2 regions of the Clostridium sp. CTA-7 genome follow, and region 1 is predicted to be linked to the other one. Evidence: riboswitches for the same ligand, from Rfam matches in the RefSeq annotation. Region 1 holds a riboswitch; the other holds the start of a gene.

Region 1 (15,400 bases):
GCTCATTTAGATTTAAATTACCTAAAAGTGTTATATAGCTTAATGTAATAATAAGGCTTAAGAAATATATAATTATATATCCTTTACTATCCTTTATAAATAATTTCATTTTAATTCTCCTACCAGGTTTTATTTAACCTATATCCAACTGTTCTTACAGTTTCTATTCCATTATATATTCCAATCTCTTGAAGCCTCTTTCTTATTCTGCTTATATTAACATTTAATGTATTTTCTTCTACAAATTCGATATCATCCCATATCTTTTCTAAAAGGAAATCTCTATCTACAACTTTAGGATATTTTTTAATAAGATATTCTAATAATATACCTTCCTTTTTCGTTATTATTAATTTCTTATCATTAAACTCTATTTCTGATCTTTCTGGATAAAATATCAATCCATCAAGTTCTACTATTCTCTCATTCATTTTAGGGGCATAATCTCCAAAGGCTCTTCTTATATGACTTTTTATCTTTGCCATAACAACCTCATAATAAAAAGGCTTGGTTATATAATCATCTCCCCCATTTTCAAGGGCCATAACTTGATCCATTCCACTATCTCTAGCTGATATAAATATTATTGGTACTTTCGACTCTTGTCTTATTTTCCTACACCAATAAAAACCATCAAACTTAGGTAAGTTAACATCCAATAATACAAGATCAGGATTGAATTCATTAAATTCATCCATTATATTTTCAAAGTTTTCTACTACTTTTACATCAAATTGATATTTAGATATATATTCTTTTAATAAAAGGCTTATTGATAAATCATCTTCTATAATATATATTTTATAATTCATATTATTTACTCCCTATAATTATTGAATTACATTAATTATACAATTATTCCATACATATTTGTATTACATTTTAGTAAGGTATTTATATAAGAACTCTTATTAATTATGTGTTTCTTAGTAAAAAGAAAAGTTATGGCTTATATTAAATTATAGCCATAACTTTCAATTTTATTTAAAAGTATTTTGGTTACGCTAGTAAAAACTATAACGCCCTCCATACTTATAATAAACTAATTTAGTTTAAATTAAATTTCAATAAGCTTAACCTCTTTATTTATTAAGCTTAATGCCTTTTCTTTTATTCCTTCTAAAGCATAATCAGCTTCTTTATTCTCTATTAGTATTTTAGTTTTTATATTAAATTCTTTATCATACTGATTTATTATTTTATCTTTCATCTCATATTTAAAACTACTTCCACCTAAAACCACTACTTTAGGATTAATTATAGCTGATATAGTTTTAATAGTATCTATAATTATTCTGCAATAGGTATCATCATCTAGATCACTCATCATAGCAATGTTTAAAAACTTATCTTTCATAGGTATAAAACCAATTTCACCTGCATATCCATCGTCACCCTTTAAAACATTTCCATTTACTATTATTCCTGATCCTACTCCTAATGAAGTAAAACTTATATACACAAGGCTCATACTTCTACAATTATTCTTTTCTACATAATCATTATAAAAAGCTATAGAAGTTGAGTTTATATCATTTTCTAATATTATCGGAATTTTATACTTCTCCTCAAGCTGTTTCTTTATTTTTATCTCTTTCCACTCTTCCATCTTAATTCCAGATAAAAACCCATCTTTAGTCACTATTCCTGGTACACTGATTCCTATTCCCTCTATATTAGAATAAACTCTATATAAACCTTCTATGGAATCTATTATAGTTTTAGTATCCTCTACACCATTTATTAGTTTAGTATTCTCCTCTAAGACTTCACCTAAGGCATTTACCACTCTATATACTATTTTTGCTTCTTCTACTGAAAGTACTATTACATACCTTTTATTAGAATTAATTTTATATCTTTCTGCTCTTCTTCCACCACTTGATTCATCCAATCCAATAGATATTATTTCATCTATTTCAATTAGTTCATTAAGTATTCCTCTTACAGTTGTATGGCTTATTCCTGTATCTTTAACAATTTCACCTCTCGTTGCATTACCTCTAGTCCTTATAGAATTCATTATTAATGAAGTATTTACATTTTTAAGTTCCTTTGGTGTTCCTGCAATTTTTTTCATTAAATATTTAACTCCTTTAAAATATCTCTTGGCTCTTTTAAATTAAAATCAGCTTCTATACCATCTAAGCTATCTGCTCCCCATATGGCTATTCCAAAATCCATACCAGCTGCTTTTGTAGCTTTAAAGTCAAATATTGTATCACCTATATACATACACTCCTTTGGTGATATATCTAGTATTTCGGCAACCTTAAGCAATGGATCTGGATAAGGTTTATGCTTTTCTGTATCATCAGCTAACACTTCACATTTAATATATTTTTGCAATCCAGTAGGTACAAAATCTATTTCATATTGATTTTTCATTTTAGAACTTGCTATTGCACATATGATTCCTTCTTTATATAAAGTTTTTATAACTTCATCAAGGCCATCATATAATGTAGCCCCTTCTTCAAATTCATTTACATACTTCACCCATTTATCGTAAGCTTTCTCTATATTCTTAAAACCTAATTCTTCTATTGTCTTTTTTCCTGCATATGCTTTATATTTCAATAAGTTTTCATATGATATATCTTGTCCAAGTTCTTCTTTAATTAACCTTTGTAGAGGTATCATATTCATTCTTTCTGTATTTAAAATTGTTCCGTCTAAATCAAATATTACACATTTGTATTTTCTCAATTTTCTCTCTCCTTAACTTTTAATATAACCTTTTAAAAGTTTATTGCAAAAGTATTTTATCATAATTTTATAAATTATTCAACAATTAATAATACTCTAAATTTATATATTCATTGCTCATTAAATAAAAACAAGCTAAATTTAAAACTTAGCTTGTTTTCTTTAATAAATATTTACAATAACTCACCATATCTATTTATAAAAGCTTTCTTTAAAACTGTTGCTAATGCCATATAAAGAATTATTATTATAACTAGACAAGGGAAATAAATTGCTGGCATAGCAACCATATCTAAAGCCTTTCCAAAAGCTGTATAAGGAATTATAGTTCCTATTGCTATTCCTAATGTTGTTAATGTTGTAAGCTTCCATGATGCACGGCTTTGAATAAATGGAATACGTGGTGTCCTAATCATATGAATTACAAGAGTTTGAGACCATAGTGATTCAACAAACCATCCTGCATGGAAAAGTCCCATAAACCCTAACTGTTGCACTTCATTTAGTGTATGGAATTGTCCGCCAAATACAAATGGACAAATAAAGAAATACATTAGAATATAAGTTGCAATATCAAAAACTGAGCTAGTTGGTCCAATCCAAATCATAAACTTGCTAATGGAGCCTGCATCCCATTTACGAGGTGCTTTAAGATAATCTTCATCTACATTATCCCAAGGAATAGCTATACAAGAAATATCATAAATTAAATTTAGCATTAAAAGCTGTATTGGCATCATAGGTAAGAATGGTAAGAATATACTTGCTGCTAGAACAGAAAACATATTTCCAAAGTTAGAGCTTGCTGTCATTTTAATATATTTAATGATATTTGCATATATCTTTCTGCCTTCTATTACTCCATCTTCTAAAACCATCAAATCTTTTTCTAACAATATAATGTTAGCTGATTCTTTAGATATATCTACTGCTGTATCTACAGAAATCCCAACATCTGCTTCTGTCATAGCTCCTGCATCATTTATTCCGTCTCCCATAAAACCAACAGTATGTCCATTATTTCTTAAAGCAGCTACAACACGTACCTTTTGTTGTGGTGAAAGCTTAGCAAATACATTAGTTTCTTCTACTACTTCACTAAGTAGTTCATCATCCATTTCTTCAATATCTGATCCAAGCAATAAATTACTTACTTTTATTCCAACTTGACGACAAATTGAAGATGTTACAGCATCATTATCTCCAGTAAGAATTTTAACATTAACACCATACTCCTCAAGAGCCTTTATTGCTCCAGCTGTACTTTTCTTTGGAGGATCTAAGAATGCAAGATATCCTATTAGAACCATATCAGCTTCATCTTTTACTGAAAGTTCTCCTACTTTTGATGGATTATTCTTTTGAGCAATACCTAATATACGCATTCCTTCTCTATTGTAGCCTGCAACTGTCTCTAGAATTTCATCTTTTATTTTTTCTGTAATAGGTTCTATTTTCCCCTTATATTCTACATGTGAGCAAACTGATATCATTTCTTCAATTGCTCCTTTTGTAATAAGTTGAGTTTTACCATATTTATCTTCAACTACTACACTCATACGACGACGACTAAAATCAAATGGTATTTCATCTACTTTTTTATAATCTTTCCATAATTCAATCATATCTTTTTCATTTGCATGATTTACTATAGCTATATCCATTAAGTTTTTTAATCCTGTTTGATGATAGCTGTTAAGAAAAGCATGGCGTAATACTCTACTATCTTCATTTCCTTCAATATCAAGAGAATATTCTAAAACAACTTTATCTTGTGTAAGTGTTCCAGTTTTATCAGTACAAAGAACATCCATAGATCCAAAATTTTGTATTGCATTTAAATCTTTAACTATTACTTTTTTCTTTGACATAGAAACTGCACCTTTTGCAAGGTTTGCTGAAACAATCATTGGTAGCATTTCTGGGGTAAGACCTACTGCAATAGAAAGAGCAAATAGAAATGCTTCCATCCAATCTCCTTTAGTAAAACCATTCATGAATAGCACTATCGGAACCATTACTAACATAAATCTAATTAATACCCAGGATACTGAGTTTACACCTTTTTCAAAGCTTGTAGTAACTTTTTTACCTACTATTTGCTTTGCCATAGAACCAAATATTGTATCGTCTCCAACATTAATTGCTATTGCTGTAGCTGAACCACTAATAACATTACTTCCCATAAAAGCTAAATTATTCATATCAACAGGATTTTTACAATCACTTATAATAGCCTTATCTATTTTTTCAACTGGTTCACTTTCACCAGTTAATGATGATTGACTTATAAATAAATCCTTAGATCTTAATATTCTAACATCAGCTGGAATCATATCACCAGCCGCTAAATGAATTATATCTCCAACTACAATTTCATTAATTGAAATTTCTTGTCTTCCAATTTCTTTACGCTCTACACTTATAGTTGTCTTAACCATTTCACTTAGCTTTTCAGCTGCTTTACTTGACCTTGCCTCTTGTACAAAACGAAGGATTCCACTAACTAAAACCATTGTAGTTACTATAATAACTGATGTTGCATCTCTGTTTGCTGGTTCAACAATAGCTATATCTGTAATGAATGATATAACTGCTAAAATCAATAAAATTATAGTAAATGGATTAATAAAAGCTTCTAAAAGTCTTTTTAATAAAGAGTCACCTTTTTGATGAGTAACTTCATTTTTTCCAAACTTCTCTCTCATTAATTCAACTTTACTTTCTTCATAGCCATTATAGCTTGTATCATATATCTTTAATATAGCACTTTCATTTTGAATTGCAGCTGAAATTAATCTATTCTTTGTTTCAGCTAATCTTAATTCATTAGTAGTGTTTTTTTTCAATATTCTTTTTTTCATTGTCTTTCCCTCCTAAAAAATAGATTTTAATATTTTTTTAGAAAGTAAGACATAAACCCAAAAGAAATACTAATGTAAATTATTCAATTGTAATGAGCAAGAGGAATGAATGTACAATCTAGTACATAATAAATTCATCGTGCTTACGAAAATCATACTTCTCCCTAATGGGTCTATGTTCTTACTACTCTCTTCATCCATTCCTCTCACCTCCAAAAATTCAAAATATATAAACATAAAATTGATTAAAAATAAAAAACCCTTACCAAAGCTAAAACAATGGTAAGGGAAATAAAATTCCTAAACTATGCAATAATTAATTGCAATAAAAATATAAAACAAAAAAATTGTTTCACCATCGTTCAAGCTTCAGCTTCACAAGGCGATGAAATTGCATTAGTCTATGCCTTGGATTCGACATAGACTGCTAACCTTCTCATAGTGTCTCCACTATTTTGCGGCAGCAACCCTTATCCTTGTGGTAACCTCACCTACCGAGATATTTAATTTTCGAATTTTAATTTCTAATTCTACTTCATCATATGAAATTACTCTATATTTGTCAACCCTTTTTAATATTTTTATTTAATTTAATTATAAAAAACGAGTTTATAGCACCAATTTTTAAAATTTGATTCATATTATTATTCTAAAGCCACTTTCAAATAATTTATTGTGAATTTTATTTAAAAGTGATAAAATAACCCTTAATAATATTAGAAAAATTCAAGGAGGTAACTATGAAAAAGAAAAATATAGCACTGATATCAACTGGTGTTATAGCAACTTTGTCTGTTGGTGCTCTAGGTTTTGTAGGTAATTATTTTTATAATTTAGCTCTTAATCCAAAAACTTCTAAAGATATTATTTTTGGTAAAGCTGAAGAATCTGAAAGTGAAAGTGGACAAGTTTTAAACAAAGATGAAAATTGGCTAACTAGTAATTCAAACTTTTCTGATGAATATATAACTTCATTTGATAATTTAAAATTGCATGGATATAAAATACTAAACAAAAATCCTACTAATAAGTGGGTAATAACTGTTCATGGATATACTTGCAAAGGTTCTGATATGATCATTTATGCTAAAAACTTTTATGATATGGGTTATAATGTTTTGATCCCAGATTTAAGAGCTCATGGAAGTAGCGAGGGTAGTTACATTGGAATGGGATGGAATGACAGACTTGATATTATAGAGTGGATAAATTTGATTATTAAAGATTATGAAAATACAGAAATTATACTTCATGGAGTATCTATGGGAGCTGCTACTGTTTCTATGGTATCAGGTGAAAATTTACCTAATAATGTAAAGGCAATTATAGCAGATTGCGGTTATACATCTGTTTGGAAGCAATTTTCTCATAAATTAAAGGGGCTTTATTCACTTCCAGACTTCCCTGTAATGCATGCTTCTTCATTAGTATCAAAATTTAGAGCTGGATATAACTTAAGAAAAGCATCAGCATTAAATCAAGTTTCGAAATCTAAAACTCCAATACTTTTTATTCATGGTGATAAAGATGACTTTGTTCCATATTCAATGATGGACGAACTATATACCGCTACGAGTTCTGAAAAAGAAAAACTTACTATTGAAGGAGCGGGACATGCTAAAGCATCAAAAGTGAATCCTGATCTTTACTGGTCAACCATTGAAACTTTTATAAATAAATACATTGATTAATTTTATATAACTAAAAAGGCAAAAGATAATTTAATCTTTTGCCTTTTTATTAGTATTTAGCTTTAATTTTCGTAACCATTTATAATCACATCAAGTTTACCAATTTCCGGATCTATTGCTAGACCATGAACTGATATTCCTTGTGGCATTAAAGGATGTCTTTTTATTAAATTAACACTATCTTTTATAGATTCTTCTACTGAATCAAATCCATGTAACCACTTTTTCACATCAATTCCGCCATTAAAAAGTGTATTTATAGCTTCCTGTGAGATTCCTCTATCAATAGCTTTTTCTAATAAATTTTCTGTATTTAAATTACACATCCCACATCCATGATGGCCAATCACAAAAATTTCATCTACATTAAATTCATAAATTGCAACAATAACGCTTCTAATTACACTTCCAAAAGGATGCATAATTGATGCTCCAGCATTTTTAACAATTTTAGCATCACCATTTTTTAAATTTAATGCTTTAGGTAGTAAATCTGTAAGTCTGGTATCCATACAAGATAAAATAAGTATCTTTTTCTTTGGCTCTTTTGAAGTTTTGTACTGTTCATATTCTTTATTCTCAACAAAATTTTTATTAAATTCTAATATATCATTTAATTTACTCATATAATCTCCTCTCTTATCTTTTTTAGTCTTTTTCTTATTTTATACTAAGATTATAATATTTCATATAGTTTTTTATGTAATGTTAATTGACTCTTTTGAACTCTTTTTTTACACATATACTTATTTTAATTTTATTATATTTATGTTACTATACGAAAAGGAGTATTTAATGATATGGTTAAATTATTAAATTTAAACTTTAGCAAAAAATCTTAGAGACGTAACCTTTTGTTTATTAATTATATTTACAAAGTATCTTAAATTTAATATTTAATATTTATTATTTAATAATATAACTAGCTTTTGAAGAAAATATATATTATGATTATAAAAAATACAAATATAAGGTGGTACATATATGACAGTTTATGCAATAACATTTTACTTAAATGAAGACTCACATTCATGCGGATGTGAATCTCATGATCACGATCATGAACATCATCATAATCATCGTGATGATTATGAAATAGTTGGAACAATAAAATCACTTGGAGCTTGGGCTAACTTTATGCCTGATAGCTATTTAGTTAAAACTGATGTTTCAGCTAAAGAAATAGCAGAAAAAATTAAAGAATTCTTAGCACCTAATGATTTACTTTTTGTAACTAAAGTTGATGAAGATGATGTTGCATCTTTAACTCCTGGAGTTGTAGATTGGATAAAAGCTTAGTAACTAAATAAATATAAGAGATGGATTTTATAGTAAATCCATCTCTTATATTTATTTAGTATTTTTAATAATAGAAGTGCTATCTAATCTTAACAAAAAAATTTAACTATGTATAAGTTTATAATTAGTATATTTAATTATAAATTCTTCAATATTAACTAAATTTAAATAATTTTATTACATAATCTGTCTACTAAGATTTCACTAATATAATAATTCTAAAATTAAACATTATCTCATCTATTATTCTTTAAACTTTCTTATACTATAGTTAATTAATTTTTTCTAATATGAAATACTTACCTTATTAACTTATAATAAAGTGAAACTAAACTAGAAGGAGGTATTAAAATTGATGAATGCATTAACAATTTTTATTTTACAACTTATTTATGTTCCTCTTTTAACTCTTAGAACTACCTTCGTTGTAAAAGGTAAGAAGGCTCAAGCATCATTATTTGCTTTTCTTGAAGCTATTATTTATATAGCAAGTCTTGGGATAGTTTTCTCTGATTTAAGTAACTTTCTTAACATAGGTGCTTATATACTTGGATATGGTATTGGAATATACTTAGGCGGAATAATAGAAGAAAAATTAGCCATTGGATATAGATCTATTCATGTAAATTTAACAAATTATAACCAAGAGTTAGTAGATAAACTACGAAGTTTAAAATTTGGTGTAACTATTTATACCGGAGAAGGAATTAATAAAGAAAAAAGATACAGACTTGAAATAGTTTCTCATAGAAATAGGGAAAATGAAGTTATATCTATTATTGAATCAATGGAAAAAAACGCCTTCATAGTTTCTTATGAACCTACACAATTCAAAGGTGGATATATAATAAAACATATCAAAAATTTGTAAATAAACTTTAATACCCCTATAAGAAAGTTCTTATTTTAATGATAAAATTCAAACAATTATATTTAACTTAACTTAAAATATAAAAGGAAGTTATTAAAAAATAACTTCCTTTTATATTCTAAAGAATTATTAAACTTGCAAATAATTTAGCTAAAGATTATAGTTAAAAAACCTTTTTATAATCTGTATAACTTTCTCATTCTGATCCTTTGTGCCCATTGAAATTCTAACAAATCCATTCATTCCTATTAAAGCACCATCTTTTATTATTATGCCTTCTTCTTTCATAAAGTTTACAAACTCAGTTGCTCTATGTCCTAATTTAATCATAATAAATGATGCATATGATTTTATATATTCTAAATCAATCTCTTCTAAAGCTTTTTCATACATCCTAAGCGCTTCTTTATTTTCGACTCTAACTTTCTCTACATACTCTTTTTCATCTATAACTCTTACTGCCAAAGCTTGTGCATAAGAATTTAAATCAAAAGGTCCGATAACAAAATTAAACTCATCATTTATTTTAGGTCTAGCAATGCTATATCCTACTCTAACACCAGCTAATCCATATGCTTTCGAAAAAGTTCTTAATATTATAACATTAGGAAACTCTTTATAAATTTTTATAGAATCTAATGGATCCTTATCTAAAAATTCTACATAAGCTTCATCTAAAACTACTTTAACATAAGATGGAACCTTTTTTAAGAATGCTATAATCTCTTCATCAGTTAATAATGTCCCTGTTGGATTATGAGGATTTGATATCCAAATTAATCTTGTATTTTCATTTATTTTTTCTAAAGTTGTATCTAAATCAATTCCATAATTCTTTAATGGAACTTTAATATACTTACATTCTTTTATTTTTGCAGCAATCTCATATGTCGGGAAAGCTACTTCAGGCATTATTACTTCATTATTTCCTCTTACTAAGCCAAAAGTTAAAGCCTTAATTAAATAGTCTGAACCATGAGAGCAAACTACTTCTTCTTTTGTCACTCCAAAATGCTGAGCAATCTTTTCTCTCACTAAACCATTTGTCACATCTGGATATAACTTAGGGTTTATATCTTTTATGTAGTCTTCTATATTAAAATGATGCTTTATTTGGTTCTCATTTGAATCTAACTTAATTAACTCCCAACTCAAATTTATCACCTATGCTAACTTATTTTTGCAATCATTTGTTGTTTCAAAATCATATAAATTTTGTAATGAATATTCAACCATATTTGCTACTGCTTCGTCTGTATAGAATCCATAATGAGGTGTTACTATAGCATTAGGGAATGATTTTAAAGTTAATAATGTCTCATCTTTAATTACATTATTTTGATGATTATTATGGAAAATTCCATACTCATATTCATAAACATCTGTTGCTACACCGCCAATTTTTTCACTCTTTAATCCTTCAATTAAAGCCTTAGCATCCATTAATTGTCCTCTAGACGTATTTATTAAAATTACCCCATCTTTCATTTTAGCAATTGTTTCTTCGTTTACTAAATGATAATTATCATCTGTTAATGGACAGTGAAAAGATATTATATCTGCTTGTTCAAATACTTCATCTAATGTTTTATATTCTAAATATTTTGCAGCATTTTCACTTGGGTATAAATCATATCCAATCATCTTACAGCCAAATCCAGAAAATGCTTTAATAGCAGTTTGTCCGATTCTTCCTGTTCCTATAAATCCAATTGTCTTATTTCTTAATTCAAATCCAATTAATCCACCTAATGAAAAATCTTGAGCTTCTACTCTTCTAAATGCTTGTTTAAAGTTTCTTGCTAAACATAAAGTAAGTCCTACTGCAAATTCTCCTACTGCATTTGGTGAATAAGCTGGTACATTTGATACACCTATTCCAAATTCTTTAGCTGCTTCTAAATCAATATTATTATATCCTGCAGAACGAGTCGCTAAATATTTAACACCTAATTTAGAAATAATTTCTATTGCTTCTCTATTTGCATTACAATTTCCTAATATACTTACAGCATCGTACCCTTCTGCTAAATTAGCATTTGAAGGTCCAAAAGACTCCTTTAAAATTGTAACTTCATGATTATACTTGCTTGAAAATTTTTCGAAACTGCTCATTTCATCTGGTCTTACACAATAAGCTAACACTTTCATAATTAAAACTCCTTTTTATACACTTTATTATTTTTATTAAAAAGAAATATAGTAGGAGTTACCTCCTACATATAATTTCTTTTTATTCAAATGTTAATTTGTAATCTTCTTCTGAAACTATTTTTACAACCTTAGTAAACACATAGTTAAATAAAATTCCTAATGCTATTGGAACAACTACGAATATTAAAGTAACTATAATTATGTTTGATGTTGTATATCCACCCATTAAATTTAAAGCATTTATTGGGCCTATTAGTCCTGAAATACCAAATCCAGCACTCATTGGTGTTCCTTGAATATTAAACATTCCAGCTAATGCTCCTAAAACTGCAGCATTACAAAGGACTGGAACCATCATTATTGGCTTCTTAATTAAGTTAGCCATTTGCATCTTAGGAGAACCAAGGAAATGTGCTATTGAAGTACCAAATGAATTTACTTTCCATCCACCAATAGCTAAACCAAATCCTGCTGCTACTACTCCTAAATTAGCTGCACCTGATCCCACTCCTGCAAGAGCAATTGCTGTCGCAACAGCAACAGTAGAGAAAGGTGAAACAATTAAAAATGCAAAAGATACAGATATTAATATTCCCATTACTATTGGTTGTAAAGTAGTGAATTTATTAATAACATCACCAACGGCTAGTGTTATTCCTTTAACATATGGTAGCGTAACAATACCCATTGTTCCTGCTACAATTACAACTATTGCTGGAACTAATAATATAGTATACGCTTTCAACTTGTTACCTAAAAGAAGAACAAGTCCAACTGCTATAGCTGCTGTAATTGCAGCATTAATTACATCACCTGTACCTGCAAATACAAAGGTACCTTTTTCAGCAACTTTTGCTACACCCGATCCAATTACAGTAGCCATACCTATAGAAGCTGTTTGAATCGGAGTTAATTTAAATTGCATTGCAATACAAACTCCAATTACCATTGGTGTAAGTCTCATTGCAAGTACAGTTACATCAAAAATTGTTTGTGCTGGAGCAAAATGAGGGATTATTGCTTTTAATAACTCCCCTAATAGGGCATTTGGTATAAGTGCTACTACAATACCAATACTTAACCCTGTTAATAGCTTGTCCGAAAACTGCTTAGCTGTCATCTTATCATTGCTCATAATTTCCGTCTCCTTTATCTTATTTAATTTAATTTTAAAAATCCATTTATAATATACATTAAAATATTTATTTTGTCAATTTTAAGTCAAACTTTATTGCTTTTTCCTGGAATTCCATTTCACCCCTGTCTTAATATATCTAAATTTAAGATAATTTGTATATTTATAGTACCTATTTTTATAGTTTATAGAATTAAATTCTAAAGTTTCCAGTACACTCCCTCGATAATTTATATAGCACAAAAATAGGAGGTACATATGAAAAATTTAAACAAATCAATTAAAACAAAGATAATAGCACTTTGTTCATCTTTACTACTAGTATCATTTTTAGCTCTTACAGCTGTTACAACTTTTATAGTAAATAAACAAGTAAAAAATGAATCACTAAAAATGATGAATGAATTAGCTCAAAGAAGTGCAGGTGACTTAAAAGAATATGTAAATAAATATATTATGTTATCTGAAACATTAGCTTCAACAGTAACTATGTCTTCATATTCAGATATTGAAAAAAATTTAAAATCACTTGACAAGTATCTATCTCAATATAATTTAGATAGAATACTAATTGCAGATAAGTCTGGTAATGCTTTAAATAGTGATAATAAAACTTTAAATATTGCAGATAGAGATTATTTTAAATCAGCTATGGCAGGTGACTCAACAGTTAGTAGTCCATTAACTGATAAGACTACAGGAAAAACTATGATGATATATGCAGCTCCAATTAAAAATAATGGAGAAATAGTGGGAGTACTATCCTTTGGTAGAGATGCTAAAGAAGTATCTGACAAAGTAGCCGAAATAACCTTTAGAAATACAGGAAAAACATGTTTAATAGATAGTAACGGTATAACTATAGGACATTATGACTATGAAAGGGTTCAAAAAGGCGAAAATATTATTGAATTAGCTAAAACTAATCCTGAACTAGCTGAATTAGCTAAAAGTATTGAAAAAATGAAATCAGGTGAAACAGGATTTGATGAATACGGATTTAATGGAACCAAGAGAGTAATTTCTTATGTTAATATTCCAGAATTTAATTGGTCAATAGGACTTATGGTTGATAGTAGTGACTTATTTGCAGTAGTTAATACTATTTTAAAAATAGTAGTTTCTATTGGAATAGTAACATTAATTATTTCAATAGTTATAGCTTATAGATTCTCTAATTCTATTAGTAAGAGATTAACTTTAGTTTCTAATATAGTTTCTAACTTTGCAAAAGGAGACTTTTCTCAAGTTCTTCCTAAAAAAGAATTAGATGAAAAAGATGAAGTAGGCATAATACTTTCTTCTATAGAAAAATCTCAAACTTCTTTAAAGGATATGATTTTCTCTATTAAGAATTCTTCAAATACTTTAGAAAACGAAGCTTTATCTTTAACTAATATGTCTGAAGATTACTTAACTTCTTGTAAAAACATAATTGCAGCAACAAAAGAAAGTTCTGAAGGTACATATACTCAAGCTAATCAGCTTTCAAATATAGCAGTTGCTATAGATACATTTGATGTTAATTTAAATTCTATAATTTCATCAATTACTAATATTGCTACTATGGTAAATAATATTAATCATAAATCAACAGCATCTAATAAAGACATAGCTGAACTAGTAGTAACAATAAAAACTTTAGAAAATAACTTTAAATCTTTTAGTAACAGTGTATTAAGCATGAAAAATAACATTACTGATATTACGACTATAACTGATGTTATAAATTCATTATCAGAACAAACTAATCTTCTTGCTTTAAATGCAGCTATTGAGGCTTCAAGAGCTGGAGAAGCTGGCAAGGGTTTTGCTGTAGTAGCAGATGAAATAAGAAAACTAGCAGAAGAAAGTAAGTCCTCTTCTAGCAAAATTACTTCTATAGTGCAAAACGTTCTTACTGAAACTTCAGTTATTGTTAAAGAAAATAATAACATAAGCTCATTGCTTCAAACTCAAATAAGTGAAACAACAAAAGCTATGAATAGCTTTGATGAAATTATATCTTTAGTTCATGATGTTACTAAAGAAATAAATGTTTTAAATAAGAGTTCGGATGATATATCCTCAGGAAAGCAAAATATAATAGATAGCATAAATAATTCTTCTGCTATATCTGAAGAATTAAGTGCAGCTACTGAAGAAATACATGCTTCATCAACTGAATTATCTACTTCAAGTGAAAGAGTTTCTGATTCAGCTGAAAACTTACATGGATTAACACAATCTATATTAGATAAACTTAGTCAATTTAAAATAGATTAGATAAAAAATAGATGCTTGTAAAATGAATTTTTATTACTTATTTTACAAGCATCTTTATTTTTTATATTAAAACCTATTTATAGTATAACTAATATTAATATTTGTAATGTATTGCATCTTTATACTCATTAAATATTTTTTGATTTAATTCATCTCCCCCATCAAGATTTGCACTATAGAAAATAGGCGGCTTATCTATTCCTTTATTTATTAACTCCTGTGCAACTTCCGCAACTATTGAATTCATTATGGCTGCAGCTATTACAGTTGAAGTTGGTCCTACCTTTTGATCAATACCATCTATTTCTACACAAGCATCTCCAATATCCCCATGATTGTCTAATACTATATCAGATATTTCATAAAGATTTTTTCCTGAAGGATGTCTTGATGTAACAGATTTAGAGTATTT
Region 2 (15,400 bases), on a different contig from region 1:
AAATATAATTGACAATTAGCAATAGAAAATAGACAATTAAAGAGTAAATTTAATATTTATTAATTTAGTTTTTTTGAATTGTTAATTATTAATTGACAACTATCAATTATAAAGGGGTGTTTAGTAAAAATGGAAAAGATTTTTGTAATAGGCGCAGGAACAATGGGTGCTGGAATAGTTCAAGCTTTCGCTCAAAAAGGATATGAAGTTATAGTTAGAGATATCAAAGATGAATTTGTTGAAAGAGGAATAGCTGGAATAAATAAAGGCTTAAGCAAATTAGTTTCTAAGGGAAAAATGACTGAAGAAGATAAGGAAGCTATACTTTCAAGAATAACGGGAACTACTGATTTATCTCTTGCTGAGGATTGTGATTTAGTAATAGAAGCCGCAGTAGAAAATATGGAAATTAAAAAGAGTATATTTGCTGAACTAGATTCAATTTGTAAGGAATCAGCAATCTTAGCTTCTAATACTTCATCATTATCAATAACAGAAGTTGCATCAGCAACAAAAAGACCAGATAAAGTTATAGGAATGCACTTCTTTAATCCAGCTCCAGTAATGAAGCTAGTAGAAGTTATAAGAGGTATAGCTACATCTCAAGAAACTTTTGATGCTGTTAAAAATTTATCAGTTGCAATCGGAAAAGAGCCTGTAGAAGTTGCAGAAGCTCCAGGATTCGTAGTTAATAGAATACTTATTCCAATGATAAATGAAGCTACATTTATACTACAAGAAGGAATAGCTTCAGTTGAAGACATAGATACATCAATGAAATATGGAGCAAATCATCCAATGGGACCTTTAGCTTTAGGAGATCTTATAGGATTAGATGTTTGTCTAGCTATTATGGATGTTTTATATAATGAAACAGGAGACAGTAAATATAGAGCAAGTAGTCTTTTAAGAAAATATGTTAGAGCTGGATATCTTGGAAGAAAAACAGGAAAAGGATTCTATAACTATTAGAATTTAATAATAAAGAATTAAAACTAGTGAGAGAGTAAAGGAATAAATTCCTAAGCTCTTTCACTTTTTTTTATTTGATATATTGTATATAATATTAGAGGTTTATAATAGTTTAAAGTATAGTTTGTTATAAAATAATATTCATTTTATTGACATGTAGATTTTTATTGCATAGTATATAACTAGGAATAAATATATAATATAAATTGTTAGGTGAGGCTCCTATAAAGAAAAATGCTACTACCCAGAAAAATCTAGAGATTCCAATGGGTTAGCAAGAATCATCGCTAAGGTGATTTTTAATGTAGCTGACATTGTGTCTACGCTTTATAGTGCTAAAGCTCTACGATTATAAAGCTAATGTTATTAACTTTTGTCGTAGAGGGCAAAAGTTTTTTATTTTGAAGGGAGATGTTACTATGGACTCGTATCTGGGGACAAGGTATGAATTGAATAGATTTAGATATAAAAAAGATAGGAAAGTCTTAATAGTAGTACTCTCTATTGAAGGATTTTCTCCTATCTAAATTTAGGAGGAAAATTTATGAAATTAGATATGAATAAGGAAGAGTTAAGAAGATTTTTACTTCATGCTCCACAAGATAAAATTATTAAGTATATAGAAGATATACATCCAGTAGATATATTAGATGTATTGCGTGATAATAAAGACGATATAACTGATATTTTATATAGATTACCAGAGGAATTTATAGCATCAATAATAGATGAAGCTGAAAATGAGGAAAAGTATCAAATACTTAGTGAATTCTCAGAAAACAAACAAAAAAATATTATTGAAGAAATGTCCTCAGATGAATTAACAGATTTATTAGGTATTTTAGATGAAGAACAAGCAAATAAAATTTTAGCAAAGATGACTGATGCGGATGCTAGAAAAGTTAGGCAATTATTAAGCTATGACCCAGATACTGCCGCAGGGATAATGGCTACGGAATTTATATCAGTAAAAGAGAATATGACGGTAGAGGAAACTTTAAAATATTTACAACAATATGGAGAAGAGATTCAAAATATATATGACTTATATGTAATAGATAATTTTGATAAGCTTAAAGGAATAGTTCCATTAAAAGATTTAGTAGTCTCAGGGTTTAATACTAAGATATCAGATATTTTAAATACTAATGTAGAATGGATTCCCTATAATATGGATCAAGAAGAAGTTGGACATAGGTTTGAGAAATATGGATATTTAACTATGCCTGTAGTAGATAATGCAAAAAGATTACTTGGTATAATAACCTTTGATGATGTGATGCAAATATTAAGGGATGAAAGTACAGAAGATATTCATCGTCTTGGGGGAATAGACAAGGAAGAAAAGATTAATGGAACATTAGGAGAGTCAGTAAAAAGTAGATTACCTTGGCTTGTTATTAATTTAGTTACAGCTATTTTAGCATCAGCAGTTGTAGGGATGTTTGAAGGTACAATAGGACGAGTAGTTTCTTTAGCTACATTTATGCCAATAGTTGCAGGAATGGGCGGAAATGCGGGTACACAAACATTAACTATAATTGTTAGAGGATTAGCATTAGGGGAATTAAACTTTAACAATATTAAGCATACATTCTTTAAAGAGGTCGGAATCGGACTTATAACAGGTTCTGTAATAGCTATTATAATATCTATATTAGGATATATGTGGGAAAGAAATATTGTTTTTGGAATAGTTATAGGTGTAGCCATGGTTTTAAATATGGTTGTTGCTACAATGTCAGGTTATGTAGTACCAATAGTGCTTAAAAAGCTTAATATAGACCCAGCATTAGCTTCATCCATATTTGTAACAACATTTACAGATGTATTAGGTTTCTTCTTCTTCTTAGGATTAGCTACCTTATTATTAAATTATTTAATTTAAAGAGTGATCATATTGACAATCAAAAATAGTAAAATGTTTATAAAATTAAATTTATAGGGAAGTTCATTGAATTTCTCTATTTTTTTAAACTAAATAAGGTTTATTTTAAAATTATCAATTTGCAATTTTTTATTTTAATTTATATTGTGTTATAATTAATTAAAAGAAGAGGGGAATAGTTCGTTTATGTCTCGGGGATAAATAATATATTAATGAGATATATAGAGGTGAAGAAATGGATTTTAAAAATGTTATATTTGAAGAAGATAAAGCTATAATACAAGGAGTTAAAAACTTTAATATAAAGCAAATATTAGAGTGTGGGCAATGTTTTAGATGGGATAAGATAAATGATTGTAATTACATAATTGTTGCCTATGGAAAAGTTATAGAAGTAATTCAAAAAGATGATGAAGTTACAATATATAATACTAATGAAAAAGACTTTAATAACATATGGTTAAATTATTTTGACTTAGAAAGAAGCTATGATGATATAAAGGATGTTCTTGCAAAGGATGAAATACTTAGAAAAAGTGTTGAGTTTGGGTATGGAATCAGAATATTAAATCAAGATCCTTTTGAAATGCTTATAAGTTTTATAATATCAGCTAGAAATAGTATTCCATCAATAAAGAAAACAGTTAAAAAGATATGTGAAAAATGGGGAGAAAAAGTAGAATACAAAGGAAATGAATATTATACATTCCCAACTCCAAAAGCAATTAAGGGATCCACACTAGAGGAAATACAAGAAACAGGTGCATCTTTTAGAAGTAAGTATATAGTTGATACTATTAAAAAAGTTAATGAAGCTCTAGTAATTAAAGAGGATATAGAATTAAATCCTACTAAGTATGAAGAAAGACCAGAAGTATTAGATTTTGATTTAGAGTACATAAAATCATTAAATGATGATGAATGCCATATAGCACTTCAAAAGTTTATGGGAGTAGGAGCAAAAGTTGCTGATTGTATAATGTTATTTTCAATGGCAAAACATTCATCTTTTCCTGTAGATGTATGGGTTAAAAGAGCAATGATTCATTTTTATGTTGCTCCAGATGTATCTTTAAATAAAATGAGAGTATTTGCTAGGGATAAATTTGGTGCCTTATCAGGGATGGCACAACAATATTTGTTCTACTATGCAAGGGAAAACAAAATAGAAGTATAAAAAAATAAGGTTGGAATAGCAAGGATGCATCCAACCTTATTTTGTTTTATTATGGGTTCTTATCAATAAATAAAGTTCCATCACTTTGAATTTCAGCATAAAAGACATCCTTAATTGAATTTATATTTTGCTTAGCGAGTTCATCTTTTACCCACTTCTCATCTAAATCAAATTCTTTTAAATTATGCTTTATTATTTTACCATCACTAATTATTTCAGAAGGAATATATTTTATCTCGGAAACAGGTATTTTCATATCAGACTTAGTTGGTTGATGATGCTCAGGTTTTTTCATTACACTTAAGCTTCCGTTTGGCTCTAATATAGCATATTCCACTTCTAAAATAGAGAAAACACTATTCTTTCTAAGTAGCATTGAAAGATCATCAATATTAAGACCGGTTGAAAATAAAGAATCTTTCATAATTTTACCTTTTTTTATCAAGATAGTTGGTTGTCCGTCTAGTATATGTCTTATTTTTCCTGATTTTAAGCTTATGTATGAAGCAAGGCTACTTAGTACGCACCACCAAATCAAACCAATAACTTCATCCGTAATGGGCCTATGAATATCACTAACTACATTGGCAGCAATAGAACCAATTGTAATCCCAGTAACATAATTAAAAAATGTTAGATGACTCATTTGCTTTTTTCCAAGTACTCTTGTTGATGTTAACAATACAATAAATATAACGGTTGTTCTGAATAATAAATTAAGTATGTCTACATTTCCTATATTCATATTAAACATCTCCTCTAAAAATATGAATTTTTAAGACAATAAGAATAAAAAATAACCTTTTCATCTATAATAACTTAATTTATGTTTTCCAAAGCTAATTAATTTATTCAAGAATGTTTTTTTATCAGTTGAAAGATGGCATAAATGATAGAAGTATATAGAAGTTAAGAAAAGATATGTATTAAAAATTAATATGAGATATCTATTAATTTTAATAGAGTATAATATTGGAATTTAATAATAATAAAGATATAATTAGATAGTAGAGGAAGTTATTAATAATATACTAGACATAGCTTAAAATTAGTAAGGTTTATAATATGTTATTATAGTAAAAAGAATTATATAAGACAAGTTGTATAGGGGGAAGGAAAAATGTATTATTTAGGTATTGATGGAGGCGGAACTAAAACAAAGTATCTACTAGTTAATGACAAGCTTGAAAAGGTATCAGAAAAGGAAGGTTCAACTATACACATTCATCAAGTTGGTGTGGATGGTATAAAAAAAGAGTTAAGAGAAAATATTGCAAAGGTATGTGAAGAAGCGAATATAGAATTTAAGGATATAGCCTATGCATTTGCAGGAGTCCCTGGATATGGAGAAAGCTTAGAAGACATGGAAAAAATTGATAAAGCTATAAAAGAAGTTATGGAAATACCATATTCTATTGATAATGATGCTGTTAATGGATGGGCAGGGGGAACTGCTTGCAAGCCAGGAATAAATGTAGTTGCTGGTACAGGTAGTATAGCTTATGGAAGAAATTCAGAAGGTAAGCTTGCTAGATGTGGCGGGTTTGGACCAGGAATAGGTGATGATGGTAGTGCATATTGGATTGCCTTAAGGACTATAAATGAATATACAAAGCAAAAAGATGGAAGAAAAGAAAAAACTGCTTTATACGATATATTAGAAAAAGAGTATAATATAACATACCAATATGAAATAGTTGACGTAGTATTTAATAGATTGAAGTTTAATAGAACAGAATTAGCTAAATTCTCTAAAATATGTTTTCTTGCAGCGGAAGAAGGATGTCCAGATTGTAAAAAAATATTTAGGGATGTTGCAGAGGCTATATTTGAGCATATAAATGCTATATCAAAGGAATTAAATTTTAAAGATGAATTTGTAGTATCATATACAGGTGGGGTATTTAAGTCTGGAAAACACGTTTTAGAGCCTTTACAAGAAATGATAAATGATTCAGAGTTAAAATGTAAATTGCAAGAGCCAGCATTAGATCCATGGAATGGTTCAGTATTATTAGCATATACTTTAGCAGGTAATGAAGTTCCGGATAATGTTAAAGAAATATTTAAGTAAAAGAATATAAATAAAACGAGGCTGGTCTGAGATAGCCTCGTTTCGTTTTTGTAATCAGTAACAAATTAGATAAAATAGCTTATATGTTGAATAAGTTAAATAATACTAAATTTAAATTAATAAAAAAAGAGGACTGCTAGTAAACAGCATGTCCTCTTTTTATTTATATTAACCCCACATTGTGAATCCAAATAAGTGACCGAATAAAGCACCAACTATTCCAAGTACAAGTAATAAACCTATACATTTAACAGGAGACCATTGTCTTTTCTTAATTAAGTAGTATAACATTAATGTTAGAGCTAGTGGAATCATTTGAGGAAGAACACCATCTAATATTTTTTGTATATTAATTGGAGCTTCTCCATTTGGTATTTCAATAGCTAATCTTGTTGCACCATAGTTTGAAGTAAGTGCACCAACTATGAATACACCTAGCATAGAAGCTGAACGTGTAAATTCTTTAGCATTTTTAGTTAGGATATCAATTGCGCTTGAACCTAAATTATATGACCAATGCATTAACCAATATCTAATTCCAAATTGAACACCATTAAATATTAATAAGAATAGTATTGGACCAGCTAAAGATCCATTAATAGCCATATTGGCAGTGATACCAGCAGTAATTGGAACTAATGTGAACCAGAAAATAGCATCTCCAATTCCACCTAAAGGTCCCATTGCAGCAACACGGACAGCACGGATAGTATTAGTATCAGCTTTTTGTTGCTCTAATGACATAATTATACCCATAACAAAAGTTACAAGGAATGGGTGAGTATTAAAGAACTCTAAGTTATGTTTCATAGACTTTGAAAGGTCTTCTTTATCAGTATGAATTTTCTCTAATCCAGGTAATATTCCGTATAACCATCCAGCAGCTTGCATTCTTTCAAAGTTAAATGAAGCTTGTAAGAATAATGAACGCCAAACCATCTTGTTTAAAGTTTTTTTGTCAAGTTGTTTGGCAGGAGTCAAATCTTTATATTGTGTAGCATTAGATTCCATCTTCGTCATCTCCTCCTATTCCTATATTTGCTGTAGCAGATTTCATTTTTACGTTAATTTGGAAGTCATAGAGAGCAATTGCGATTCCGATGAATGCGATTAATAATAATGCAGATCCAGCTAAACCTTCTATTTTACCTATTATAGTTGCAAGTGCAAAACCTGCAAAGTAAACTCCCCATAAATCTTTTGATAACATAATACGTAATAAAATTGCAAATCCAACATAACGCATCATATTACCAGCAGCACTAAGTCCACCCATGAACCAAGCGTATTGTTCTGATAATCTTGATAATGCATCACCAGCAGCACTACCTCCGATTAATCCTATAACAACTACAAGTGCAAAGAATCCGCCTAAAGCAGCCATTGCTAAATAGTTAATTCTTTCAATACCCTTTGTATCTGCTTTTTCAGCATATTTATCAGCCCTTGACATTAATGGTGACATAGCTGTAAATAATAAAGTAACAGAATATTGTCCCATTACTGCAAATGGAAATGCTAATCCAACTGCAGCAGCTGGCTCTAATTTAGAAGAAATGGCAAATACTACAGCCATTATTCCTCCGATAACAGCATTTGGAGGTTGAGCTCCTCCAACAGGCATGTTACCGATTGTCATTAATTGATAAGTACCACCTACAATAAGTCCAGTTTGTAAATCTCCAAGAATTGCACCAATAACAGCTCCTGATACAATTGGTTGATACAATGATTCTAAGAAACTAAATTGATCAATACCTGCAATGAATGCAAATACTGCAACCAAGAGAATTTGTATAATATTAAAATCCATTTAGTATTCCCCCTGTATTATTTTATTTAAAAATCTTCTCAATACTTTCTGAATTTTCGGTAGGAACTCTTCTTATTTCAAGCTCTACTCCTAATTCCTTTAATTTTTTGAATGCTTCTACATCCTTGTCATCTACTGCAACGGAACCAGCAACTTGTCTTTTTCCTTCTGCCATGTGCATATTTCCAATATTAACTTTCTTTATTGGAACTCCACCTTCAACAAGTCTTAACACGTCAGTAGGAGTTTCGCAAACTATAAATATAAGTTGTTTAGCACTAGCTTTATGAATTGTACTTATAGTTTTCTCTACTGTCCAATAACGAGTTGAAGCATAAGCTGGTGCAGCCATATCCATTAGACCTTGTCTTAGTTTGTCTCCAGCTACAACATCATTTGCAACTAGAATTAAGTTTGCACCAATAGAACCACACCATTGAGTTGCAACTTGTCCGTGAATTAATCTGTTGTCTATTCTTGTTAATACAATATTCGGCATAATATCACCTCCTTTTTGTGAAAACATTTTATTTTCACCAATATGAGAACATTATATACTTAATATAAATGATAATCTTTACACTTTTTAGTATTTGTTTTATTCTTTTTAACAACGTTTACAAAGTGGAGTTAAATTTAGTTTTGTAAAAATACGATGTTAGTATTAATATAGTATATTAATGCTACGGCTAAGTTCTCTTTTAAATTCAAAAAAAACTATGATATAATATATTAATAAATTTAATTTAAATATTAATTGATTAATTAATTCTTATAATATAAAATTAGCTAATCAAAATAAAATTGATATTAATTAAGGATTAGCGAAAGTCTTATTAGAAAGTAATATTAGTAATTTATATTGAGGTGATTTTTATGTATGATAAAACAACTAGTGCTCAATTTAGAAAGTATGGTTCTGTTTATGATGAAGCTAAGGATATACATAAGGATGATTTAATATTAAAGCAAATTGTAACTAGTGATAAAGTTATTTCTAGCCTATACAATTTCTCAGAACCAACATATATAGAGATTGTTAAAGGAATGGCATCTATATTAATAAGTGATTCAAGTAATGGTGATTTCAAACTGTTTGCAGTTCATAGAAAATTAGAAATTAAGCCTAATATGTATTTTAATATTGTTTCAATGACAGATCAAGTCACTTTTAATTTAATAATACCGTCAGGATATAATCTTAAACTTGAATTTTTAAATCCACCATATGTTTATAATAGAATATTGCCTACTATAAATATCCCTGAAATAATAGCTTATTATTATACGATTAAAAGTCCAAATTACAATTTTAAAGGAGAAAGTCATAGTTTATTTGAATTGACATTTGTTGATAATGGAACTTTAAATACATCTATTGATGGTGTTGATTACACATTAAACTCATCTGATCTAATTGTATATGGTAAAAATCAATTTCACACACAATCTGTAAATATGGATTCAGCTTGTTCATATTTAACAATTATGTTTGATATGGAATGTGATGATTCTAGTTTAATATGCAATAGAGTGTTTCATTGCAGAAAGGAATTATACAAGGCTGTAAGAACTTTTGCAAAAAATATATCAAGTACAATACCATACTCAGAAAATCTTATTTTGAGCAATTTTCATGAAATTATAATTAGATTATTACAATATGATTATTTAGAAATTGATGATAGCAAGTTACATAAAGAGTCATATCAGCATTTTCAAGATGAATTATTAGAAGGGATATTAGCATATATTGAAGAGAAGATTTCTTCTCCAATAACTATAGAAGAGCTTTGTATTAAATTTTCAATTTCAAGATCATCTTTGCAAATGATGTTTAAAAATAATTTAAATACATCACCAAAGAAATATATTAATGATTTGAAATTATCTAAGAGTAAGAAATTGATTAAAGAAAATAAATATACTATTAGTGAAATAGCATTTATGTTAGGTTTTAACTCAATACATTATTTTTCAAGAGCTTTCACACAACATTATGAAATAAGTCCTAGTGAATATGCACAAAGTTTATTTAAATCATAAGAGCTGCCATTTCGGCAGCTCTTTATTTTATTATAAAATGTTTTGAATTGAATATCTAGATACAGTTATTACTGTGTTTTTAGCAATTTCAATTTCTATCTTTTCTTCTCTTACAGATATTACTTTACCATAAACTCCACCACAGAACATTACTTTCATGCCTGGCTTTAATTCAACATGAACATCCTTAAGTTCGGAGGTTCTTTTTTTTATGTTTCTAGCTGATATAAATAGTAATATTAAGGCACCTATCCCTAATAATACTGCAACAGTGATGCATGTCCATATAACTACTTCCCAATTTATCATTGCTAGATACCATCCTCGCTTTCATCATCTTCATGAAGTATAAATTCAAATTTTACAACTCCGCTTTTACCTACTTCAATAGCTGATTCAGATAGTGAATTCAAATCATCTATAATATCTTTAGTCATAGATATTTCAAGAAGCATAGGCAAATTTGTGCCACCAATTACTTCCATTGGTTTTTCTATTTCTGTTTTAACTTCAACTAAAGTTTTAAATGGTGATCCTCCAGCTAAATCACTAAGAGCTAAAATACTGTCACAATTATCTAAATTTTCTAATGAGGCATAATATTTCTTCTTTAAATCTTCTGTTGAATCTGTTTCCTCAAAGTCGATATATTCTACGTTGCAAGGTTCTCCTGCAATTAGCTTTAAAGATGTACGTAATCCAGATGCAAAGTTACCATGTCCACTAATTATTAATCCTATCATTGTTATCATCTCCTAAAATAGATTATGTAATATTCAATAATTATAATTATAATGAAGAATGACTTAAATTCAATAAGAATGGTGAAAGATATAAAATATATGTTTAAAAGTGCAAATATTAGACAAGTAAACTTAGGTATAATTATATATAAGTTTAATTAGGAGGTATATCATGTTAATACAAAGTAAGAGAGTCTGGATTGCTGATCAATTTATTCCAGCTCAAATCGAGATAGATGATAATAAAATAGTGAATATTTATGCTTATAATGAAAAGCAAGATGCTTACGATTATGCTGATAAGAGAATTTTGCCAGGATTTATAGATATCCATTGTCATGGAGCTTATGGGTTTGATACAAACGATGCAAATGAGCAAGGATTAAGAAATTGGACAAAGGTGATAGCAAGTGAAGGAGTTACTTCAATATTACCTACTACTATAACTCAAAGCAAAGAAGTGCTTATTAAAGCTTTAAGCAATGTTGCAAAGGTAGTAGAAGAGGGATATGAAGGAGCAGAAATATTAGGAATTCACTTTGAGGGACCTTATCTTGATATGGAATATAAGGGGGCTCAACCAAAAGAATATATAGTTAAGCCTACTATTAAGGAATTTCAAAGTTACCAAAAAGCAGCAAAAGGGTTAATAAAATATGTAACTTTGGCAACTGAAATAGATGAAGACTACTCACTTACAGAATATTTATTTAACAATAATATAGTAGTAAGCATAGGGCATTCAGCTTCCACATATGAAGATGCAATATTTGCTTTTGCGCATGGGGCTAGATCACAAACTCATGTATATAATGGCATGACACCGTTTAATCATAGAAAAAATGGATTAGTTGGAGTTGCACTGAGGGTTAAGGGAATGTATGGTGAAATAATTTGTGATGGAAATCATTCTACTACCACAGCTCTATATAATTTCTTTAATGCAAAGGGCCCAGATTATGGAATTATGATTACAGATGCCTTAATGGCAAAGGGATATGAGCCTGGTTCTAAATTTATGTTTGGAGGAAATGAAATAGAAATTTATGAAGATGGAAGTGCTCATTTAGTAGAAACAAAAGGGTTAGCTGGTTCTACATTAAAGATGAATGATGGACTTAGGATATTAGTTGAAGAAGCTATGGTACCGTTTAACTATGCTATTAATTCATGCACTATTAATCCAGCCAAGTGTTTAGGTGTTGATAAACAAAAGGGAAGGATAGGAGTTGGATATGATAGTGATTTAGTAATTCTTAATAATGATTATTCAGTACATCAAACATATTGTTTAGGAAAGGCGATGTTATAGTGAAAAAGAATATTATAAATTTAGCCGGAAATAACATATACTTGGATAGATATGGAGATACAGTCTATTATAATGTTTTTGATAAAAATGGATATATTGTATCTAAGCAAATGGAACAAAAATTTAGAATATTTTATCATAGATATTTAACTATATTTATTGTTATGATTTTATTAGGAGATTATTTTAAATCTTTACAAAATACGTTTTTAGTTGGAGTTGGAACTATAGTTTTAGTAGAACTATACTTTAGACTTAGCTTTTTAAAGAAGCTAAAAGTAATTAAGGACTTTAAAAGAGAACGTAAGACATCGAGGTTAGAAAGTATAATTAATAGTAAGGAGAAAGAAAAGACAATAATGAAAGCATGTGCTTATGTTTTGTTAAGTGTTCTTCTTATTATAAATGCAGTACAACAAAATTTTAATGTATTATTTTTAGTATTAAGCATATTAGCTTCAGTATATAGCTTTTATATAGGAATTATTAATATTGTTGCTTTTAGTAAAATAAAAAAACTAATAAAATAGATATTTTAAATTTTTAAAGTATCCATTTTATGTACAGTATGAAATATTATTTATAATATAGATTATAATAAAAGAATCATGGTCTAAAAATAATTTAGGTATAAATATTTATAAGAATTTACAATCAAAGAAATAGTATATATAAAATATAATTTAGAAGATAAGAAAAGGAGCTGTCACATTAACGGATTAAAATCCGTTAATGTGACAGCTCCTAGTTTGTTTTGAATTTAAAAGAGAACTTAGTAGCGGGTATTAATATAGTATATATAATTATATTAATACTAAAATCATATTTTTACGAAACTAAAAGTAACTTTAATTTGTAAACGTTGTTAAAAAAAGTAAGACAAATACTAAAAAGTGTAAAGATTAATATTTATATTAATTGTATAATTTTCCTATATTAGTAAAACGAAATGTTTTCACAAAAAAGTAAAGTGATGATATGTACAATATTTTACTAACAAGAATAGACAACAGATTAATTCATGGACAAGTTGCTGGTTCTGTTGTAGTAGATGACAAAGACGTAGAAACATTCAAAAATTAATGTAATTAAAAATAATGGATAATTTGAATCTTAAGAAAAATAATTGTTAATCATATCTAATTGACATGACATCTAAGCTCATATCTTATAAACATAAATATAAGTAATAATAGACTTCATAGTATGTGAATCTCAAATTCATAAAAAGTTAATTCCTAAAGATAAAATCAGTTAGTAGTACATAAGTATAAACAATATGTTTATACTATTAAATTTATTTTTATTATATAAAACTAATTAGAAAATAAAATGAAAAAATTTGAGGAGGAATTATGAAGAGAAAAATGATAATAGCAAGGCTAACTGCACTTGCATTAACCACTGCTTTGGCATCAAGTCTTACAATTCAAACAGCATCAGCTTATGCGTACTCAATAACAGCTAATTCTAATGAAGAAAACTTATCTATACAATCAAGAGCAAATGACTACAATACAATTGGAGGAGTTAAGAGCTTCGATAAGTTAGGTAATAAAGTTACTTTTGAAATGACTACTGGTGAAAAAGTCAGAGTATCATTCTTAGAAAGTGATATATTTAGACTATACATGGATCCTGAAGGGAAATTCCAAGAGGATCCAACTCCAAATTCTAAGGATCACATAACAAAGATTATTGATAAAGCGGAGGATGAATATAGTAAGATAACTCCAACAGTAGAAAATGGCGATATTATAAGGGTTTCTACTGATAGTATTGAATTAAAAGTAGAAAAAGAAACAGGTAAAATGGAACTTTTCAATAAGAAAACAAATAAAACAATTTGGAAAGAAGCAGAGCCGCTAAAATATAAAACTAATGAAACCGTTCAAACTTTAGAGACCACTGATGATGAATATTTCTATGGTGGTGGCCAACAAAATGGACGTTTTTCACATAAAGGAAAAACAATAAATATAAAAAATGAAAATAACTGGGTTGATGGCGGAGTTTCAAGTCCAACACCATTTTATTGGTCAACAAATGGTTATGGGGTAATGAGACATACATTCAAACCAGGACAATATGCTTTTAGCTCAACTGAAAAAGGAAAAGTTATTACAAAGCATGACGAAAAACGTTTTGATGCATATTATTTTATAGATGATACTCCATCAAAGATTATTAATAAATTTACTGATTTGACAGGTAAACCTGTATTATTACCAGAGTATGCATTTTATATAGGCCATGCAAATGCATATGCTCGTGACTGGATTAACGATGAAACTGGACAAGAATCCCAAACTCAAAAACCGGGATTCGACCGTCAAGAAACTTTAATGGTAGATGCTAAAAAAGTTGTAGATGAACATGTTGACAATGATATGCCTATTGGATGGTTCTTACCTAACGATGGATATGGTGCTGGATATGGGCGTGCAAATACTATTGATGGGAATATAGCTCTTTTAAAAGAGTTTGTTGATTATACAAGAAGTAAAGGAATACAAACTGGACTTTGGACACAAAGTGATCTAAAGCCAACTGGTGTTGGAGAAGTTTATTTACAACGTGATATAGATAAAGAAGTTGGAGTTGCTGGAACAAATGCAGTTAAAACAGACGTTGCATGGGTAGGAGCAGGATATTCTTTTGCACTTAATGCGGTAAGACAGGCAGCAGAAGGAATAGTAAATAACTCCAAGGATCGTGCTAGACCTTTTATTATATCATTAGATGGATGGGCTGGTACCCAACGTTATGCGGGTATATGGTCTGGAGACCAAACAGGGGGTAACTGGGAATATATTCGTTTCCATATTCCAACTTATATAGGTTCAGGATTATCAGGACAACCTAACGTAGGTTCAGATATAGATGGAATATTTGGTGGAGATAGTTTAATTCAAACTCGTGATATTCAATGGAAGGCATTTACTCCAATTGAAATAGACATGGATGGTTGGGGAAAATACCCTAAGAAACCTTATCAATTTGGTGAGCCAACTACTTCAATTAACCGTATGTATTTAAAATTAAAAGCAGAAATGATGGCTTATAACTATACTATTGCAAATGAAGCGACTACTAAAGGAACTCCTATGATACGTGCAATGATGTTAGAATATCCTAATGCATACACTTATGGAGCAAATACTCAATATCAATATATGTGGGGACCAAACCTATTGGTAGCACCTGTATATCAAAATACTGCAGCTGATGCAAAGGGTAATGATATACGTAATGATATATATCTTCCAGACGAAGATCAGATATGGATTGATTACTTTACAGGAAAGCAATATAGAGGTGGCGGAGTATTAAATAACTTTGATGCACCTATTTGGAAGCTTCCTCTATTTGTTA

Evidence for each region. Region 1 has a riboswitch for magnesium ahead of mgtA (magnesium-translocating P-type ATPase). Riboswitches for the same ligand answer to the same signal wherever they lie in the genome.
Region 2: it holds a riboswitch for magnesium, as region 1 does, so the genes downstream of both, mgtE (magnesium transporter) here and mgtA (magnesium-translocating P-type ATPase) in region 1, are expected to answer to the same signal.

Annotation. Positions count from the first base shown of each region.
Region 1 is NZ_BAAAAV010000001.1:622,431-637,830, reverse strand. Features, by position in the region: gene ACYUEX_RS02710 (sensor histidine kinase) at 1-109, opposite strand, end outside; gene ACYUEX_RS02705 (response regulator) at 120-812, opposite strand; gene ACYUEX_RS02700 (ROK family protein) at 1,058-2,080, opposite strand; gene ACYUEX_RS02695 (HAD family hydrolase) at 2,080-2,709, opposite strand; gene mgtA (magnesium-translocating P-type ATPase) at 2,883-5,573, opposite strand; M-box (ykoK) riboswitch at 5,920-6,079, opposite strand; gene ACYUEX_RS02685 (alpha/beta hydrolase) at 6,314-7,264, shown strand; gene ACYUEX_RS02680 (beta-class carbonic anhydrase) at 7,327-7,890, opposite strand; gene ACYUEX_RS02675 (hypothetical protein) at 8,249-8,563, shown strand; gene ACYUEX_RS02670 (DUF5698 domain-containing protein) at 8,919-9,434, shown strand; gene hisC (histidinol-phosphate transaminase) at 9,585-10,589, opposite strand; gene ACYUEX_RS02660 (D-isomer specific 2-hydroxyacid dehydrogenase family protein) at 10,599-11,585, opposite strand; gene ACYUEX_RS02655 (PTS transporter subunit IIC) at 11,668-12,723, opposite strand; gene ACYUEX_RS02650 (methyl-accepting chemotaxis protein) at 12,982-14,988, shown strand; gene ACYUEX_RS02645 (SIS domain-containing protein) at 15,083-15,400, opposite strand, start outside.
Region 2 is NZ_BAAAAV010000009.1:161,335-176,734, forward strand. Features, by position in the region: gene ACYUEX_RS16045 (3-hydroxybutyryl-CoA dehydrogenase) at 130-972, shown strand; M-box (ykoK) riboswitch at 1,171-1,332, shown strand; gene mgtE (magnesium transporter) at 1,517-2,860, shown strand; gene ACYUEX_RS16055 (DNA-3-methyladenine glycosylase family protein) at 3,096-4,037, shown strand; gene ACYUEX_RS16060 (YetF domain-containing protein) at 4,087-4,782, opposite strand; gene ACYUEX_RS16065 (N-acetylglucosamine kinase) at 5,158-6,111, shown strand; gene ACYUEX_RS16070 (PTS system mannose/fructose/sorbose family transporter subunit IID) at 6,280-7,122, opposite strand; gene ACYUEX_RS16075 (PTS mannose/fructose/sorbose/N-acetylgalactosamine transporter subunit IIC) at 7,112-7,924, opposite strand; gene agaV (PTS N-acetylgalactosamine transporter subunit IIB) at 7,947-8,423, opposite strand; gene ACYUEX_RS16085 (helix-turn-helix transcriptional regulator) at 8,801-9,970, shown strand; gene yajC (preprotein translocase subunit YajC) at 10,001-10,279, opposite strand; gene agaF (PTS galactosamine/N-acetylgalactosamine transporter subunit IIA) at 10,282-10,713, opposite strand; gene nagA (N-acetylglucosamine-6-phosphate deacetylase) at 10,886-12,025, shown strand; gene ACYUEX_RS16105 (hypothetical protein) at 12,025-12,555, shown strand; gene ACYUEX_RS16110 (discoidin domain-containing protein) at 13,381-15,400, shown strand, end outside.